Regions from separate parts of the Salinibacterium sp. 10G20-15 genome, predicted to be linked through region 2. Evidence: predicted binding sites of a transcription regulator. Region 2 holds the regulator's gene; the other holds the start of a gene.

Region 1 (9,313 bases), 440 kb from region 2:
TCGGTGGTGTCATCTTGCACAAGCGTTCCGTTGACCCAGGTTCGGAGGCGAAGTGCATCCGGGTCGATTTCGCGCGCATCGAGCACGCGCGGTCCCAGAGGAGTGAATCCATCTCCGCCTTTGTTGCGTACGTTTGACCCTTTATCGGCAGCGCGAAGGTCGTAGAGTCCGAAATCGTTGGCGGCCGTGACCCCCGCCACATGGCTCCACCCAGCGTCGGCAGAAACCCAGCGCGCTGGTGTTCCGATGATCAGCGCAACCTCTCCCTCGAACGCGAGAAGCTCTGTTCCGGCTGGCCGCTCGATGTGGGCTCCACTCGCTGAGACCGAAGAAGCGGGCTTGAAAAAGTAAGAGGGGGTCTTCGGTGTGCGTCCACGCTGCTCAGCGCGAGAGCGATAGTTTAGGTGTACTGCGATAATCTTGCTGCCCGGGCGAAGTTCAAACGTGGTCATCGGCATCCTTGTTCATCGAGGTAATGGCTGTTCTCAGTGGTGTCGGCATCACGGGGCGCTGCCGTTAGTAACTTGCACGGCCAGTTGCGGTCGTAGCGGGCATAAATTTCTCTGCAAGTTGTTCGGATCCCCGAGCAAGCAGCGACACATCGGCTCCCACGAATACAAAACTTGCACCGCTAGCCAGATAGTCTTCCGCCACTGTGGGGTCGAAGGCGTTGACTCCTACGGGCTTTCCTGCCTTGGCTCCGGCCTCGATGCATCGTTTCACTGCCGCGACTACGGTCGGATGGCTTTGTTCGCCGAGCTTGCCCATCGACGCAGCGAGGTCGGATGGGCCAACGAATATCGCGTCGACCCCGTCAACGGCCACGATGGAATCGACATTCTCCACGGCAGTTGCTGACTCGATTTGAACCGTAAGGGAGACCGTGTCGTGAGCGGTGGCAAGGTAGTCGTCTACGCGATTCCAGCGTGCCGCCCGCGCAAGCGCACTCCCGACTCCACGGTTACCGAGAGGGGGATACCGTGTAGCGCTTACTGCGGCCCGAGCTTGTTCAACGGAGTCCACCATCGGGACGATAAGGTTCTGCGCACCGAGATCGAGATGCTGCTTGATGATTGTGCGGTCGTTGGTGCTCACGCGCACAAGCGGGGTGACAGCGTACCCGGCGGAAACCTGAAGCTGTAGTTGAATGCTCTCTAGCGTGTTCGCAGAGTGCTCCGCGTCGATTAGAAGCAGATCAAGGCCGCTCCCGGCCGCGATCTCAGCAGCAACCGGGCTGCCTGAAACAACCCACATGCCGATGAGTGGCCGGTGTGCCGTGTCGAGTTGGCGTGAAAAAGTTGGCGGCAGCGTCATTCGAACTTGCACGTCACGGCCCCCAAGCTTCCGTACTCAGCGTGGATGGTGTCTCCGCGTTCCACCCACAGCGGTCTCGTGAATGAGCCGGCCAGCACGATCTCCCCCGCATCGAGGGTGGTTCCGTGCTGAGCGAGCTTGTTAGCGAGCCAGGCTACTCCCAGTGCTGGGTGCCCGAGAACGGCTGCGGCGACTCCGGACTCTTCGATCGTTTGATTTCGGTAGAGCACGGCAGAAACCCAGCGCAGATCGATCTCAGACGGCTTGACCGGTGTGCCGCCAACAACCATTGCCCCCAGCGCAGCATTGTCGGAGATCGTGTCGACGATTGTCCGTCCTTCCATCTCAATGTGAGAGTTCAAGATCTCCAGCGCAGGCACGACGTAGCTTGTTGCGTCGAGAACATCAAAGATGGTGCACCCGGGGCCCGTGAGGGGTTTCGCGAGCACGAACGCCAGCTCGACTTCGACTCGAACATTGGAGAATGCGTTGAAGTCGACGGTAACCCCCGACTCGAATGTCATGTCATCGAAGATCACACCGTAGTCGGGCTCTGTGATGCCGGTTGCGACCTGCATCACTTTCGATGTCAGGCCAATCTTGTGACCAACGATGCGATGGCCGGCTTGCACGCGCCGCTGAGCCCACGCACTTTGGATGGCGTAGGAATCCTCAACCGTCATATCAAGACCGCGCTGGGTAAGTAGTGGAACGATGGAGTGAGTTTCGTGCGCGTCGACTAGCTCATTTGCGAGCGTCGTAATTTGGTCCGGCGTCAGCATGCTCGGCACCTCCTCGGTCTGTACACCAAATCGTATATCATCTGCTGGCTGGAGTACATGGCGAGGTTATCGAGCGAGAGGGCACACACTTCGAGCGGAGCGGCGTGCGGTAGCGCCGCTGGTTAAATGGCGATGTCGAAGGCCGCTAGGGTTAAAGCAACCCCGACGGCCCCCGACATTCTGCTGGGCCTCCTGTCGGATTCGAACCGACGACCCCCGCTTTACAAGAGCGGTGCTCTAGCCAGCTGAGCTAAGGAGGCTTGGGCCAACGCCCTATTTTAGACATGACTAGCCCTATGCTCCCAACCAGCCCTCGAAGTCGCCGCCGCGCGCTCGCCGGAATCTTCGCCGCAATCGTTGCTGGCGGTCTTGTCGCAGCTCAAAGCCGCATCAACGGAGAGCTCGCCGTGGAGCTTCACGACTCCACGCTCGCGGCGCTCATTTCCTTTGGCTCCGGACTGATCATCCTCACCCTCATCGTGCCATTTGTGCCCACTGCGCGAGCAGGATTTCGTACCCTCCGCACTGAAGTGGGCAGTAAACGACTGCCCTGGTGGTACCTCAGCGGGGGAGCCTTCGGTGCGTTCTTCGTGCTTACCCAGGGTCTCGCCGCTACCGCTCTCGGCGTCGCTCTCTTCACCGTGGCGGTCGTTGCGAGCCAAACCATCAGCTCCGCCGTGATCGACCGGGTGGGTATCGGCAGCCTCCAGAAGCGACCCGTCACGGCATTACGGGTAGCGGCATCCGCCCTCGCAGTGGGGGCAGTAATTTTTTCTGGCCTCGCCGATTTACGCCTCGACGGTCCGTTCTTGCTTGTGTTTCTGCCGCTAGCAGCCGGATTCGGGATCGGGTGGCAGCAAGCCATCAATGGGCACGTACGTCACGTGACGCGTTCGCCGCTCACCGCCACCTACGTCAACTTCATCGTCGGCACGACAGTGCTGGCGATTGCCGCGATCTCCTACGGCTTCGCTGGAGGCTGGCACCATGACTTCCCCAGCGATCCGACGCTCTACATCGGGGGAGCGATCGGAGTCATCTTTATTGCCGTCGCCGCCGTGCTTGTGCCAATCACGGGCGTGTTGTTTTTTGCGCTCGGATCGATTGCAGGTCAGCTGATCGGCGCGCTCGCGCTCGAGGTTTTCTTGCCCACAGATGGCGATGGGGTGGCACCGACCACCGTACTCGGTGTAGTGCTCACCCTCATCGCTGTGGCAATCGCATCACTTTCTAGTCAACAACCACCCAAAATACCTCTCGCGAACTAGTCCTTCTCGTCGAACTCCAACGAAGAGGAGTTCAAGCAGAAACGATCACCGGTAGGCGTTTGGTGGGCATCATCGAAGAGGTGTCCGAGGTGCGAACCACAGGTGGCGCACACCACTTCGGTGCGAACCATACCGAGCGACCGGTCTTCGCGCAGCTCAACAGCATCCGGGTTGATCGCTTCGTAAAAGCTCGGCCAGCCCGATCCAGAATCAAACTTCGTGTCGCTCGCAAACAGCTCAGCGCTGCAGGCGCCACAGCGATACACCCCGGGACGCTTCTCATCAAGAAGTGCACCAGACCATGGCCGGTCGGTGCCGGCCTCGCGGAGCACCGAATACTTGATTCCGAGCTCTTCGCGCCACTGCTCTTCGGTCTTGGTCACCTTGTATGTCATCGTGGTCTCCTTAAGTTGCCAGCTCTCGCTGCTCAATACATTAAACTCGTGGTTGTGCCTAATGATTCCGTGATCGCCAAGTCTTGGGGCGAATTAACAACAACCGAGCTCTACTCGATCATGAAACTGCGCACCGACGTGTTTTTTGTTGAGCAAAAAGTCGACGAGACCGAACTTGACGACCGCGACCAAGAAGACACCACACGGCATTACTGGATTGCTGATGACCTCGGAGTCGCCGCCTACATCCGCGTTCTGCACAACGAAACCGCCGAGTACCGTGATGGCCACTGCGTCATCGGCAGGGTCGTCGTTCGCGAAGATCGCCGGGGCGAAGGTCTCGCGCAGACCATCATGAAACGTATCGTCAACGATTACAGCGATCAGGCGATGTTGCTCCACGCGCAGGAATACATCGTGCCGTTATATGCCAAGTTCGGTTTCGAAGCCTTCGGTGAGCTCTACGAAGAAGCCACCATCATGCACCAATCGATGTACCGCCCTGTGCAGTAATGCGTGGCCTCAACGTCTGCGTGCTCGGCCCCGCCGCGCTCATCATCACAGCGGTCGCCATTGCGCTCACTCCGATAACAAGCAACGCCGCGGTTCCGGATGCCCCGGGCACGGGCCTCCTGCACGCGGACGCTGCCCCCGCGAGCCTTACCGTCGCTGCCGACTCCGACGTCTGCGACGTGACGGATGCCGCGATCACGTGGGGCGTCAAAGAGTCGCTCCGGTCGTACATCAGCGGCACGATCGCCAATGGCGAATGGGCGGTGAGTGACGGCGCCACCTACGACACCCCCAACTTCGGTTGGACGGCAGGTTCCGGCCAGCTCGACGCGGGAGAAGGCACCATCGCGTTCGACGGAACGCTGCGCTTCATGGGGCACGACGGCATTCTCGACACCACCCTCAGCGGCCTCGAGATTGTTTTCGACGCCAGCACGACAGCAACCCTCGTCTTCGACGTGACGGGAACCACTCAAGAAGGTGTACCCGTGGATGCCCAGAACGTCGATTTTGCCACTATTGATGTCTCCGGTATCACTGTCGAAGACGGCACCGCGCTGCTCGCAAACGCCCCCGTCACCCTCACCGAAGCCGGGTCGGAAGCATTTGGAACGTACCCGCCCGATTCTCAATTTGACCCCATCATGGTGAGTTTCAGTGTGACGCCCGAGTGCATGCCCGAACCTCGCCTGCGCGACCCCGTTCTGGCCCGCAACCTCGTTGTGATGGCCTCGGTCATCGCGCTCGTCTGGGGAATCGGAGTCGTGTTCTACGTCAGTCGACGTCGCGGAACCGCACGCGCACGGGGCGCTAAGGCTGGCAACGTCGCAGACTCGCCCGACAGCTCAATGAAGCCTGACAGCTCAACGAAGCCCGACAGCAGCGACAGCTAGGCGAGGCCTATGAACCCGAGGTTGGCGCGTAGATCGCACGCGCGAGCGCATCCAACACCGCTACGGTGCGGGGACCGAAGCTCAAAATTTCGCCGTCATCCATCTCGACAAAGCGCTGATTGATGCCGGCTTCGGTGAGAGCCACCGCGGGACGAGCTTCGAGCAAGCCGCTCACACCGCCGACACTATCGAGACCGCCGGTCATCACCAGAATGAGGTCGGGGTTCGCCGCGACCATGGCCTCGTCCGTCATGGGCCGCATTCCTTCGAGGCCAATCTCGGCCGCGACATCCACGCCACCCAGCGCGTTGATCAGCACATCAGAGCCCGACTCTTGCCCGAAGAGGTAGTACACGCCCGAGGTTCCTCGCACGTAGAGGAACATCATGCGCAAGCGATCACCGGCAGGAACAATCTCGGCGATCTCGGCGACCTTCGCCTCGATCTCCGCACTCAACTGCGCGCCCAACTCGTCGCCGGCGGCGGGGGTGCCGAGCGCGGCCGCGGTTTGGCGAGCAAGGTCAGCGACACCCTCGACTGACGGGTCGGTCTCCACAAAAACCACCGGGATTCCCGCATCACGCAACTGCACAACCACATCAATGGGGCCAATCGAGCCATCGGTCAGAACCAGATCAGGCCGCAGCGCCAGAATCGCCTCACTGTTCACCGTGTGCGCATTCGACGTGATCACTGGCAACTCGGATGCCTCATCAAACGTCGTCGAAATATCCCGCGCCACGAGCGAATCGACCAGGCCAAGCCCCGCGATCGTTGCCGCGATCGACCCCGAGATATCCATCGCGATAACGCGATCCGTCGACGACACCGTGACAGGAACATCGCCACTTAAATCGTGCGACGTGACCGTCACCGGCAACGACTGCGGGGGAGCGGTCTGCGGAGCAGAAATGCCGGATGTCGGCAGAGCAGCCTGCACCAAACCGCTGTAGTCCTTCGCGTCGCCCAACACCGACAACGCAGCAAGAGGAGAGGTCAGATCGGCGGTAACCGTGACCGCCGGAGCCTCCGCAATCGACGATGACGAACATCCACTGGCCCCCAAAGCGACGACAGACGACACCACAACAGCAGTGAAGAATCGGATGCGCATAGAAACCAATCGGAAAAAACGGGTACTAAGGCAATCCTAACCTCGACCAGCCCAAAATGGGCTCTCAAGCCGCGTCGCTCGGCGAAGCCGCACGACCCACGCCCTAGGCTTACCTGCACAGGGGAGGTTCAGCCGTGTCAGAAAACGAAAACGCATCGCACCCCGCCACAGGTCTATCCGAACGAGACAAGACCATCCTCGACTTTGAGCGCGAATGGACCCGCCACATCGGCCCCAAAGAAGAGGCCATCAGCTCCCAGTTTCGAGTCTCCAGTGCACGCTATTATCAAATGCTCAACGCAGTGATCGATAGCCCCGCGGCCGTACGATACGACCCCATGCTGGTCTCACGGCTGCGTCGCACTCGTGACAACCGCACCCGACGCGTGCGAACCACCACCTTCCACGACGAAGAATTGACAGACTAAGCAATGGCGAGTTACCCCAAGGACCGATTCGACGAACTCCCCGATGACATCGAACGCATCGGCGCCCACCGCGGCCCCAAGCGCCGCGGACGTGGCTGGATCGGCTTTGCCTGGGCCCTACTCGCCACCGGAATACTCGTCTTTGGCGGACTCTTCGCCCTCAGCCACTACCTCGATGACGACTTAGGAATCCCCTTCTTCGCCACACCAGAAGAACCCGCCGTGAACCCTGAACCCGCCGAAACCATCGCCCCGGTCACTGACCCCTCAACTCTCGACCCCGCACGCGGCATCACGATCGACGTCCTCAACGGCACCCCCGAAAGTGGACTGCAAACCACCATCCTCGACGACCTCACCGCAGCAGGGTGGCCAACCGGCAGCGCCGCCCCAGCGGCAACCCGCGACATCGAAGACACCTTCATCTACTACAGCAACGAAGCCGACGAAGACGTCGCCGCCGGCCTCGTCATCGCCCTCGGCCACGGCGAAATTCGCCTCGTCGATGCCGACATCTACCCCGGTGCCGAGATCACCATCGTCGTGGGAACCGACTACCTCTCACCCGCAACCGAAGCCACAGAAGAACCCACAGAGTAAAACGCAACTCGGCACACCCAGCACCACAGCAGCATGCGCCAACCAGCGCACACCATCCCCAAGCAAACACCGCCAAAGCAGTCCCCAGCACCCGGCGCGCCCGCCCCCAAACCACGCGCCGCGTCGTCTTGCACTCGCCCCTATCGAGTGCGCTGGGCTGTCTTGCACTCGCCCCTATCGAGTGCGCTGGGCTGTCTTGCACTCGCCCCTATCGAGTGCTAATTTTGACCTTGGCACTCGCACAGTTCGAGTGCCAACTAATTCGCTTGTACGACGTCCGGGAGGGACGAGAAACACACATGGCAAAGATCATTGCTTTCAACGAAGAGGCCCGTCGTGGCCTCGAGCGCGGCCTGAACACTCTCGCCGACGCCGTAAAGGTCACCCTCGGCCCGCGTGGCCGCAACGTGGTTCTTGAAAAGAAGTGGGGCGCTCCCACGATCACGAACGACGGTGTATCCATCGCCAAAGAGATCGAACTCGACGACCCTTACGAGAAGATCGGTGCAGAACTCGTTAAAGAGGTAGCGAAGAAGACGGACGACGTCGCCGGAGACGGTACGACCACCTCCGTTGTTCTCGCTCAGGCTCTCGTTCGCGAAGGCCTTCGCAACGTCGCCGCCGGGGCAGATCCCATCAGCCTCAAGCGCGGTATCGAGAAGGCGACCAACTCGGTTATCGAGGCACTGATTTCGAGCTCCAAGGAAATCGAAACCAAGGAAGAGATCGCGGCTACCGCATCCATCTCTGCCGGTGACCCCGAGATCGGCGCACTGATCGCCGAAGCTATCGACAAGGTCGGCAAGGAAGGTGTTGTCACCGTCGAGGAGTCGAACACGTTCGGCACCGAGTTGGAGCTCACCGAAGGAATGCGCTTCGACAAGGGCTTCCTTTCGGCCTACTTTGTGACCGACCAGGAACGCCAAGAAGCGGTCTTCGAAGACCCCTACGTTCTGATCGTCAACGGCAAGATCTCCAACATCAAGGACCTTCTGCCCATCGTCGACAAGGTAATCCAGAGCGGCAAGCAGCTCCTCATCATTGCCGAAGACGTTGACGGCGAAGCCCTCGCCACCCTCGTTGTGAACAAGATCCGTGGCATCTTCAAGTCGGTGGCAGTCAAGGCTCCTGGCTTCGGAGACCGTCGCAAGGCTCAGCTCGCTGACATTGCGATTCTCACCGGTGGACAGGTTATCTCTGAAGAGGTCGGCCTCAAACTCGAGAACGCTACCCTCGAACTCCTTGGTCGCGCCCGCAAGGTCGTCATCACCAAGGACGAGACCACGATCATCGAAGGTGCTGGTGACGAAGAGGCGATCGCCGGTCGCGTCAAGCAGATCCGTGCCGAGATCGACAACACCGACAGCGACTACGACCGCGAAAAGCTCCAGGAGCGCCTCGCGAAGCTCGCCGGCGGAGTTGCCGTCATCAAGGCTGGAGCGGCAACAGAAGTTGAGCTCAAGGAGCGCAAGCACCGCATCGAGGACGCCGTTCGCAACGCTAAGGCTGCTGTTGAAGAAGGCATCGTCGCCGGTGGTGGCGTGGCGTTGATTCAGGCAGGCAAGATCGCATTTGAAGGTCAGGCAATGGCTGACCTCGTCGGTGACGAAGCAACCGGAGCGAACATCGTTCGCGTTGCGATCGACGCACCGCTCAAGCAGATTGCGCTCAACGCCGGTCTCGAACCGGGTGTTGTAGCTGACAAGGTGCGCAACCTCACCGTTGGTCACGGCCTCAACGCAGCTACCGGCGAATACGTCGACATGCTCGCTGCGGGAATCAACGACCCGGTCAAGGTAACCCGCTCGGCGCTGCTCAACGCATCGTCGATCGCAGGTCTGTTCCTCACGACCGAAGCTGTTGTTGCTGACAAGCCTGAGAAGAACGCTCCGGCTCCGATGGGTGACCCCTCGGGCGGAATGGACTTCTAAGTCACACCGCTGCACACAACTGCAGAGCACACAACAGAATGGGCGTCTCCCTCGGGAGGCGCCCATTCTGGCGTT
Region 2 (9,313 bases):
AAACGGAAGCGCCGACGCCAACGTTGTCGAGCTCCTCATCGAAATAAAGATGTGCCATGAGCTATTAGAGAAAGCGATCACGAAGCTTCGCAAAAAGCCCCTGTTGAAACTCAGCAAAATGCGGTTGCTTGCTCTTGCGCACAGCCGCGAGCTGCTTAATGAGTGTCTGCTCGGCGCCGCTGAGCTTGGTGGGAGTGACGACTTGGATGCCCAGCCGCACATCTCCGCGGCCATTACCTCGCAGACTCGTAATGCCTCGATCGCGAATGGTGAGAACCTCGCCGCTCTGCGTACCGGGCTTGATGGTGACATCGATTTCTCCGTCGAGGCCGTCGAGCTTGACCGTGGTGCCCAGAATCGCATCGATCATTTCGACCTCGACCGTGGCCAGAAGATCGTCATCGGCACGACTGAAGATGTCGTGGTGGCGAACCTTAATCTCGAGGAACAGGTCTCCATTGGGGCCACCGGCGGGACCAACCTCACCCTGACCGGGCATCTGCAGACGCAGCCCCGTCTCAACACCGGCTGGGATGTCGACCGAGAGAGTGCGTTGCGCACGAACGCGCCCCTGGCCGGCACACGTAGCGCAGGGGTTGACGATGATGTTGCCGTAACCGCGACAGGTGCCACAGGGGCTCGACGTCATGACGTTGCCGAGAAGGCTTCGTACCTGACGCTGGATCTGGCCGGTGCCTTGACAAATATCGCACCGCACGGGTGAAGTGCCAGGAGCCGCGCAGCTGCCCTCACACGTCTCGCACAGCTCGGCCGTGTTGACCTCAATGTCGCGCGTAACGCCGAACATGGTGTCTTTGAGGCTGACCTCAACGCGAAGCAATGCGTCTTGACCGCGCTCTCGACGGGATCGCGGGCCGGCGGTCTGACCGCCGCCCCCACCGCCGAAGAACGTCTCGAAGATGTCGCCGAAACCGAAGTTGGCGCCGCCGCCGAAGCCGCCGCTGCCGCCCATGTCGTATTGCTGACGCTGTTGCGGATCGCTCAGCACGTCGTACGCATGCGTAACTGTTTTGAAGCGCTCCGACGCATCCGCACTGGGGTTGACGTCGGGATGCAATTCCCGCGCAAGCTTGCGGTAGGCCTTCTTAATTTCCTCCGGGCTTGCTTCGCGCGCAACGCCGAGGGCTTCGTAGTGATCTGCCAAAGTTCCGATCGCTCCTTACGAGCTCAGTTGTCTTCCAAAAGCCGCGACAGGTATCGCGCCACTGCGCGAACCGCCGCCATGTTGTTCGAATAGTCCATGCGCGTGGGGCCAAGCACGCCCAAGCGCGAAACACCGCCGCCGGAGGAGGAGTACCCTCCCGTGACGACCGAAGTTTCTTCTAAACCAAATTCTGCGTTTTCTCGCCCAATGCGAGTTGAAACTGATCCATTTGCCACTTCCATCTCCCCGAAGAGGCGCAACAACGTTACTTGCTCTTCTATTGCCTCAAGAACAGGAAAAATGCTGCCAGTGAAATCTTGCTCAGTGCGAGCGAGGTTTGCGGTACCAGCGAGAACGAGCTTGTCAGCGCGATTAGCAAGAACCTGCTCGATCAAGCTTGTAGCGATTTGGCCAACAAAAGCCTGACGCACGGGGGGAAAAATTTCTGCGAAGCTGGCGAGTTGCTCGGCAGCGTCGGGGAGAGACTGCCCGGTAAGTGCGGAGTTCAGCTTGGCGCGAACCTCACCCAAGAATGACTCATCCAGCGGTTCGGAGACGTCGAGGAGCCGTTGTTCTACGCGACCGGAGTCGGTGATGAAAACCGTCATGATTCGCGTGGCGTGCAACGGAACGAGTTCGACATGCCGCACGCGAGCCGTCGCGAGCGAGGGATACTGCACAAGCGCCACGCTGTTTGTCAGTTGCGAGAGCAAGCGAACCGAACGTGCGAGGACATCGTCTAAATCGTCTGCTTGACCGAGGAACGATTCAATGGCTTGGCGTTGCGCGCTCGTCAAAGGGCGCAAATCGGCCAATTGGTCGACGAACATGCGATAGCCCTTGTCGGTCGGCACCCGCCCCGATGACGTGTGAGGTGCCGTAATGAGCTCTTCGTCTTCAAGCAAAACCATGTCGTTTCGAATTGTCGCTGCCGACACCCCGAAGGAATGCCGCTCAACAATTGACTTAGATCCGACAGGCTCGCGCGTAGCAACGTAGTCCTGGACGATGACTCGAAGCACGTCAAGTCCGCGGGCGGAAACCATGCCACCACCCACCTCTCTCGATTGGCACTCAATCCGTTCGACTGCCAATCTTACTCGACACACCACGAGACAGCCGTTGCACCGCGCGAGTCATAGCGCTAGCGTGTCTGTGTACTTGGGCGCTACCTTTTTGAGGAAATGCTCAGGTGTAACACCGAGCACTTTGATGAAACCCGGGAAGTTCCCTCGTTCACCTGAAAGGCACGAACACATGACTGACGCAAATCCGCAGCCCGCAGCACCGCAGCCGGCAGCTCAACTGACCGAGGCTGAGGACAAGCAGTGGGCATCATTCGCTCACCTTGGTGGAATCATCGGATTCCTCCCCGCGCTTATTATCTGGTTGGTATTCAAAGACCGCGGCGCCTTCACTAACACTGAAGCAAAGGAAGCCCTGAACTTCCAGATCACCATCGCGATCGCCTACGTGATCTCGAACATTTTGGTCGCCGTTGTTATCGGCGCAATCTTGCTCCCGATCGTATTCATTGTTTCGCTGATCTTCTCGATCATCGGCTTCACGAAAGCCAAGGACGGCGCGAACTACCGTTACCCGTTCGCTCTGCGCCTCATCAAGTAAGTCTGCTTATCGGCTAGGCCGATAGCGAGTAGCCTCGGGAGCTTCTGCTCTCGAGGCTACTTTTTTGTCCAAGTAGGGCTTTAATGGAGGCATGTCAGATTCAACGCCTCCCCCCGCCTCGCCGTACGCGCCGATCCAACCGATGAGTCCGAGCGACGAGAAGCTCTGGGCAACGCTGATCCACGTCGGTGGAATCTTCTTCTGGTTTGTTCCTGCCCTCATCGGCTACCTCGTGTTGAAAGACCGCGGGCCTTTCGTGCGCGCTCACACAAAAACGGCGCTTAACTTCCAGATCACGATGGGAATCGGCTATGTCGCTGGAATGATTCTCAGCGTCATCTTCATCGGCCTGTTGCTCGTGATTGGCGTGGGAATCGTCATCCTCATCTTCAGCATCATTGCCGCCGTCGCCGCTAACAACGGTCAGGCGTACAAATACCCGTTGACCATCGAGTTCATCAAGTAACTCGACCTTTCGCGTTCGCGCGAACTTTCGCTCTACACGGGGGCGTCTGCTAGCAATCGCCGCACGACGGCATCCGCGAGCAGGCGCCCTTTCAGCGTGAGGGTGAGGGTTCCCTTAAACGCCGCGGGAGCATCCACCAGTTCATCGGCAATCAGCCCGGCGACTGCTGTGCGGCCTTCAGCATCGAGAGTTGCCGTTTTCAGACCGTCACGCACTCGTGCCCGAAGAAGCACGTGCTCCAAATACTTACTCGAGTCGGCGAGTGTCTCACGCCCGGCTCCCGGTGAGTGCCCGGCAGCGATCCGGTCGGCATAGGCGGCCGGATGCTTGACGTTCCACCAGCGAACGCCTCCGACGTGACTGTGAGCCCCTGGGCCAACACCCCACCAGTCATTACCTAGCCAGTAGCCAAGATTATGACGGCTTGCGTGGCTGATGGCAGGGTCTTCGTCGCGCTTCGCCCAGTTGCTGACCTCGTACCAGTCGTAGCCCGCCGCTGCGAGCTTCTTATCAGCCAGCTCATACATGTCTGCCTGCAGATCGTCATCCACTGGAACAACATCGCCGCGCTTAATCTGCGCCGCCAGCTTCGTACCGGTCTCGATAATGAGCGCGTACGCCGAGATATGGTCGGGGTTCTGCGCGATGGCGTGATCGAGCGAGCGCTCCCAATCGGCCAATGACTCCCCCGGCGTGCCGTAGATCAGGTCCACACTGACGTCGAGCTCAACCTCGCGCGCCCACTTCACCACATGCGGAACCTTTTCGGGGTCGTGAGTGCGCTCCAGCGTGGCGAGAACGTGCGGCACCGCCGACTGCATACCGAAAGACACGCGAGTGAATCCAGCCTCTTTGAGGGCGAGAAGGTAATCGCGGTCGACAGAATCAGGGTTCGCCTCAGTAGTGACTTCGACGTCATCCGTGAAACCCCACGTGTCACGCGCTGCGGCGAGCATGCGTGTGAGGTCGGTGACGGGAAGAAGCGTGGGCGTACCGCCGCCGAAGAAAACCGTTGATGCCTTGCGGGGCGCGACACCAGCATTCGCGAGCACGGTGGCTGCCTGCGTGATCTCTGCGATCGCCTCGTCGGCGTAATCCGCACGCTTAGCTCCGCGCAGTTCTTCACCCGTGTACGTGTTGAAATCACAGTAGCCACAGCGCACGCGACAGAACGGAACGTGAATGTACACGCTCCAGTCACGGTCCTGGGAGCCCACAGCAACACTGGCAGGCAATGCGCCGTCAAGAGGGGCAGGATCAGCAATCGGCAACGCACCTGGCACGAACTAATCCCCTTAACAACCGGTGAAGAAAACGTGCCCATTGTTGTAGCGACGGGCACTGGTCAATTGTCGCACCTCTTGCGTGGGAGCATTGATGGGTGACTATGCACATCCTCTGGGACATCGACGGAACGCTCATCCACAACTCCAAAGACGGCGCTGCTATCTATCTCGAGGCCTTCACCCACGTGACGGGCACAGAGCCGCAGAAGTTCATCACGAACCCGCACGGGCAGACCGAAGGTCAAATTCTTACCGCCCTGCTCGAGCTCAACGGCCACCCTGCGACCATGCTCGACGACGTGCTGGCCGAGTTGGATGCCCGTACCCAGAAACTGCTCGAGACGGGCTACGTTCGCACAGCAGTTGTCGGCGGCCCCGACGCCTTGCGAGACGCTGGCGGTCGAGGTTGGACCAACGCGCTGCTCACCGGAAACGGCCCGCAGCATTCGCGCGTAAAGCTAACCGCCGCAGGCTACGCCGAAGACGACTTCAACTGGACCAACTCGTTCTTTGGAGACCACTCTCCTGACCGTCACCACCTGACAGCCCTCGTCGCTCCCGTTCTGGGTGAGCAGCCCAGCGTGATCATCGGCGACACCCCGAACGATGGTCTAGCTGCCGATTCGGCCCGCATCCCGTTTATCGCGGTCGCGACCGGCGCCTACACCGTTGCTGAGCTGCGCGACACAAGCGCTCTCGTCGTTGTCGAGGACCTAGTCGCCGGTCGCGACGATGTACTTGGCACGATCGCCGAGCTCGCTCAGCGCGGTTAGGTACAGCCCCAGACGCCATCGCGCTCCGGCGCGCAGTTAGGCAGCTACTTCTGAGCAGGAATCGCTCCGGCGAGAGCGCGAAGGTAACGCCCGACCACGATGTACTGGAACACGCGCAGCGCAGGAGACACCAGCATCCACTTGAACGATGCTGGGCGCGAAAACGATCGCACGGTCATCCACACGGAATTGTCCTCGCGACGCTCCACCATGAAGGATTCCTCGCCCCGCAGCGGATGACCTTCGAGTGTGCCATACGCAAAGCCGGCAACAGCCGGGTCATCAACGACATACACGACGCGCACGGGCTCGTGGGCCGTGAACCGTCCGCTGCGGATGGAAAGCACGATCGTGTCGCCGGGGCGCACGTGCGGATGATCGGCGCTATCAGTCGAGAGATCATGGTTCTCGCCGTGAGGGTCACGGGAAAGAAGCGTCACCCCGAATCCACTGCGTCGCTTGACGCCCCAGGTCAGAATCTGCTCGCGCGCAAATGCCCAGCGCGCTTCACCGTGACCGATTCGAGCACTGCGCTGCACGCGACGAAATCCGGCAGGTGGCAGCACAGTGAACGTGCTTCCGCGCGTAGCACCGACCGCCCCGTACGTAACGGGGGCATTCGGGTAGGTGCGCGCATCCATCGGCCTACTTCTTATCTTTCCCAGCTTCGACCTCACCCGAAAGTGCAGCGATGAATGCAGATTGCGGAACTTCAACTCTGCCTACCATCTTCATACGCTTCTTGCCCTCCTTCTGCTTCTCGAGGAGCTTGCGCTTACGGCTGATGTCACCGCCATAGCACTTAGCAAGAACGTCTTTACGCATAGCACGAATCGACTCACGCGCAATGATGCGAGCACCAATGGCAGCCTGAATCGGCACTTCAAACTGCTGGCGCGGGATGAGGGTCTTGAGACGCTCGGTCATGAGCACACCGTAGGCGTAGGCCTTGTCGCGGTGCACGATGGCGCTGAACGCGTCGACCGCTTCACCCTGTAGCAGGATGTCGACCTTGACGAGGTCTGCCTCTTGGTCACCGCTGGGTTCATAGTCGAGGCTCGCATAGCCCTGAGTGCGGCTCTTGAGGTGATCGAAGAAGTCGAACACGATCTCACCGAGCGGCATCGTGTAGTGCAGCTCGACGCGGTCAGTACCGACGTATTCCATGCCCTGCATAGTGCCGCGGCGCGATTGGCAGAGCTCCATAACTGTTCCCACGAAGTCTTTCGGGGTCAGAATGGATGCCTTCACCATCGGCTCCGTCACGCTGGCGATCTTGCCGCCGGGGAACTCGCTTGGGTTGGTGACAGTCGTGAGCTTCTTGTCGTCGCCCATGACTTCGTAGATAACCGAGGGGGCGGTGGCGATCATGTCGAGGTTGAACTCGCGCTCGAGTCGCTCGCGCACGATCTCTAAGTGCAGCAGACCCAAGAAGCCACAGCGGAAGCCGAAGCCTAGAGCCACGGATGTTTCGGGCTCGTAGACCAGGGCAGCATCCGACAGCTTGAGCTTGTCGAGCGCCTCGCGCAGTACTGGATAGTCGGAGCCGTCGATCGGGTACAAACCCGAGAAGACCATGGGCTTCGGTTCGGAGTAGCCCTTGAGCGGGGTCTCCGCAGGCTTAGCGTGACTCGTCACAGTGTCGCCCACCTTGCTGAGGCGCACATCTTTCACGCCGGTGATGAGATAACCCACTTCACCGACCCCCAGCCCCTTCGTTGGACTCGGTTCGGGCGAACTCACCCCAATTTCGAGCAGTTCATGAGCCGACTTAGTCGACATCATCATGACCTTCTCGCGAGGCGAGAGCTGGCCGTCGACCATACGCACATAGGTAATAACGCCGCGGTAGGCGTCGTAGACAGAGTCAAAAATCATAGCGCGGGCCGGAGCATCCGCGTTACCGACCGGAGCTGGGATGAGGCGAGTGGCCTCGTCAAGAAGTTCCGGGACACCCATGCCGGTCTTGCCCGATACTCGAAGAACTGATGCGGGATCGCAACCGATAAGGCCCGCGATTTCTTCGGCGTACTTGTCGGGGTCTGCCGCCGGCAGGTCGATCTTATTCAGCACGGGGATGATCGTGAGGTCGTTCTCCATTGCCAAATACAGGTTGGCGAGAGTCTGAGCCTCGATGCCCTGCGCGGCGTCCACGAGAAGAATTGCGCCCTCGCACGCCGCCAGCGACCGTGAGACCTCATAAGTGAAGTCGACGTGGCCGGGAGTGTCGATCATGTTCAGCGCGTAGGCCTGTTCCTTACCGTTCTCATCGGTAAGCGACCACGGCATCCGCACGGCCTGGCTCTTGATGGTGATGCCGCGCTCACGCTCGATATCCATACGGTCGAGGTACTGCGCCCGCATATCGCGGTCGCTAACAACCCCCGTGACCGACAGCATGCGGTCAGCGAGGGTGGACTTGCCATGATCGATATGCGCAATGATGCAAAAGTTGCGGATAAACGCAGGATCGGTCGAAGCAGGCTCAAGTGTGTAAGAGGCGCGAGGAGACATCCGCCCAATTCTCCCATGAAGCGAGCGTTCCTGCGCGCACCCGCCCATACGACAGGCCAAAAGCCTAGAAGGGGCGGATGCGCGGCTCGCCTGCGGGTCAGAAAAGCTGTTAGAACGCCGCCGCGAGGAACACGAACGGCAGTACAGCCAACGCTCCGGCGGCAACCACGAGAACCCATCCGAAGGTCGCAACGCAGGCAAGCACGATTCCCCAGATGGAGAAACCGCGACCCGTTGGCTCGTCGCGTAGGCCGAAGACACCGAGAATCACAGCTGCCAACGGCACCACGACGCTCTGAGCGAAGAAGAACGAGGCGATACCCAAACTGAGCGCCAGCACGCTCATAGTGCGGTTTGCCGTGCGCCGTGGCGTGGCGTCATCAGGCAGGTCAGCGCCAGCGGCCGCGGACTCGGATGCGGCGTCGGCGCCGGCGCCGCTCGTCGGAACCGCCGCGTTTACTACCGGAGTCTCGGCAAACGATGCCCGCTCGTCAACAATGCGCGTGTCAGAAAGAAGCGCAGTCGACGTCACACCAGCAGCCGGCATTTCAACCGACGTCGAAGAATCGGCAGTAGAAGAAGGGACAGAAGAAGTTGAAGAGGGTGAAGAGGTCATGGATCCAAAGTAGAAAAATCGCCACGACGCAGGTATCGGGGTAACCCCCGAAAACTCCGGGGGACGCCCCTTCTCAACGCTTGATGGCACTGCGCCAGCGACTTTAACGTGGAAGTCGGGCGTGGCGATCAACGCACCGCACCACGGTCACTAGTCTTGACGTCGCCGATAGACAGCTTCGACAACCGAGCAAAGCCCACAACCCGCACAAACACAGTTTGTTCGGCGCTGGGGTCGCGCAATTGCTCCGCAATTGCCATAGCTCCACCGCGCTGGTAATGTTGCCTGTTGGCTTATGCATATGGTTCTTTGTCGAACAGTATGCGCATCGCGGCCGGGAATCAGAAGATCGATTCTCTTCCACGGCCGCCCACCATCTCTGATCCACAAACAAGAAAGCACATACACGTGGCAAATATTAAGTCGCAGATCAAGCGCATTGGTACCAACAAGAAGGCACAAGACCGCAACCGTGCCGTCAAGAGCCAGGTCAAGACCGCGATCCGCGCAACCCGCGAAGCCATCAAGGCCGGCGACAAAGAGACCGCCATCGAGCGTCTCAAGGCAGCATCCAAGTCGCTCGACAAGGCTGCAGGCAAGGGCGTTCTGCACAAGAACCAGGCAGCAAACCGCAAGTCGGCCATCGCCAAGCAGGTTGCAGCTCTCTAAGGCTCATTAATCGGCACTACGCCGACCATCCACAAGCCCCTCACCGGTCACGGTGAGGGGCTTGTGTCGTTACGCGGCGTCAAACGATGGCGTTGCGGGTGACGGCAGCCAAAAACGGCAGCGATTGCGATGCAACAACAATCGCAACGCTGAGCCCGTGATCTAGCGATTGCCGCGCGCGGCAACCACGGAGATCAT

What was found. The regulator HrcA, encoded in region 2, represses chaperone genes, less so after heat shock. The targets are predictions, from matches to a motif close to TTNGCACTCGNNNNNNNCGAGTGCNAA.
Region 1: the regulator HrcA is predicted to act here: its motif matches at 7,538-7,564, upstream of groL (chaperonin GroEL).

The regions. Positions count from the first base shown of each region.
Region 1 covers NZ_CP195118.1:1,771,664-1,780,976, forward strand. Annotated here, with positions in the region: gene ACR3YK_RS08500 (fumarylacetoacetate hydrolase family protein) at 1-452, opposite strand, end outside; gene ACR3YK_RS08505 (HpcH/HpaI aldolase family protein) at 517-1,326, opposite strand; gene ACR3YK_RS08510 (fumarylacetoacetate hydrolase family protein) at 1,311-2,096, opposite strand; tRNA gene ACR3YK_RS08515 (tRNA-Thr) at 2,283-2,356, opposite strand; gene ACR3YK_RS08520 (DMT family transporter) at 2,393-3,364, shown strand; gene msrB (peptide-methionine (R)-S-oxide reductase MsrB) at 3,361-3,759, opposite strand; gene ACR3YK_RS08530 (GNAT family N-acetyltransferase) at 3,814-4,272, shown strand; gene ACR3YK_RS08535 (HtaA domain-containing protein) at 4,272-5,165, shown strand; gene ACR3YK_RS08540 (heme/hemin ABC transporter substrate-binding protein) at 5,173-6,279, opposite strand; gene ACR3YK_RS08545 (DUF3263 domain-containing protein) at 6,414-6,707, shown strand; gene ACR3YK_RS08550 (LytR C-terminal domain-containing protein) at 6,711-7,307, shown strand; gene groL (chaperonin GroEL) at 7,607-9,238, shown strand.
Region 2 covers NZ_CP195118.1:2,210,573-2,219,885, reverse strand. Annotated here, with positions in the region: gene ACR3YK_RS10780 (16S rRNA (uracil(1498)-N(3))-methyltransferase) at 1-58, opposite strand, end outside; gene dnaJ (molecular chaperone DnaJ) at 65-1,165, opposite strand; gene hrcA (heat-inducible transcriptional repressor HrcA) at 1,189-2,211, opposite strand; gene ACR3YK_RS10765 (DUF4870 domain-containing protein) at 2,423-2,791, shown strand; gene ACR3YK_RS10760 (DUF4870 domain-containing protein) at 2,883-3,257, shown strand; gene hemW (radical SAM family heme chaperone HemW) at 3,290-4,540, opposite strand; gene ACR3YK_RS10750 (HAD family hydrolase) at 4,645-5,316, shown strand; gene ACR3YK_RS10745 (DUF1990 domain-containing protein) at 5,361-5,957, opposite strand; gene lepA (translation elongation factor 4) at 5,962-7,830, opposite strand; gene ACR3YK_RS10735 (DUF4190 domain-containing protein) at 7,940-8,446, opposite strand; gene ACR3YK_RS10730 (hypothetical protein) at 8,575-8,706, opposite strand; gene rpsT (30S ribosomal protein S20) at 8,855-9,115, shown strand; gene holA (DNA polymerase III subunit delta) at 9,278-9,313, opposite strand, start outside.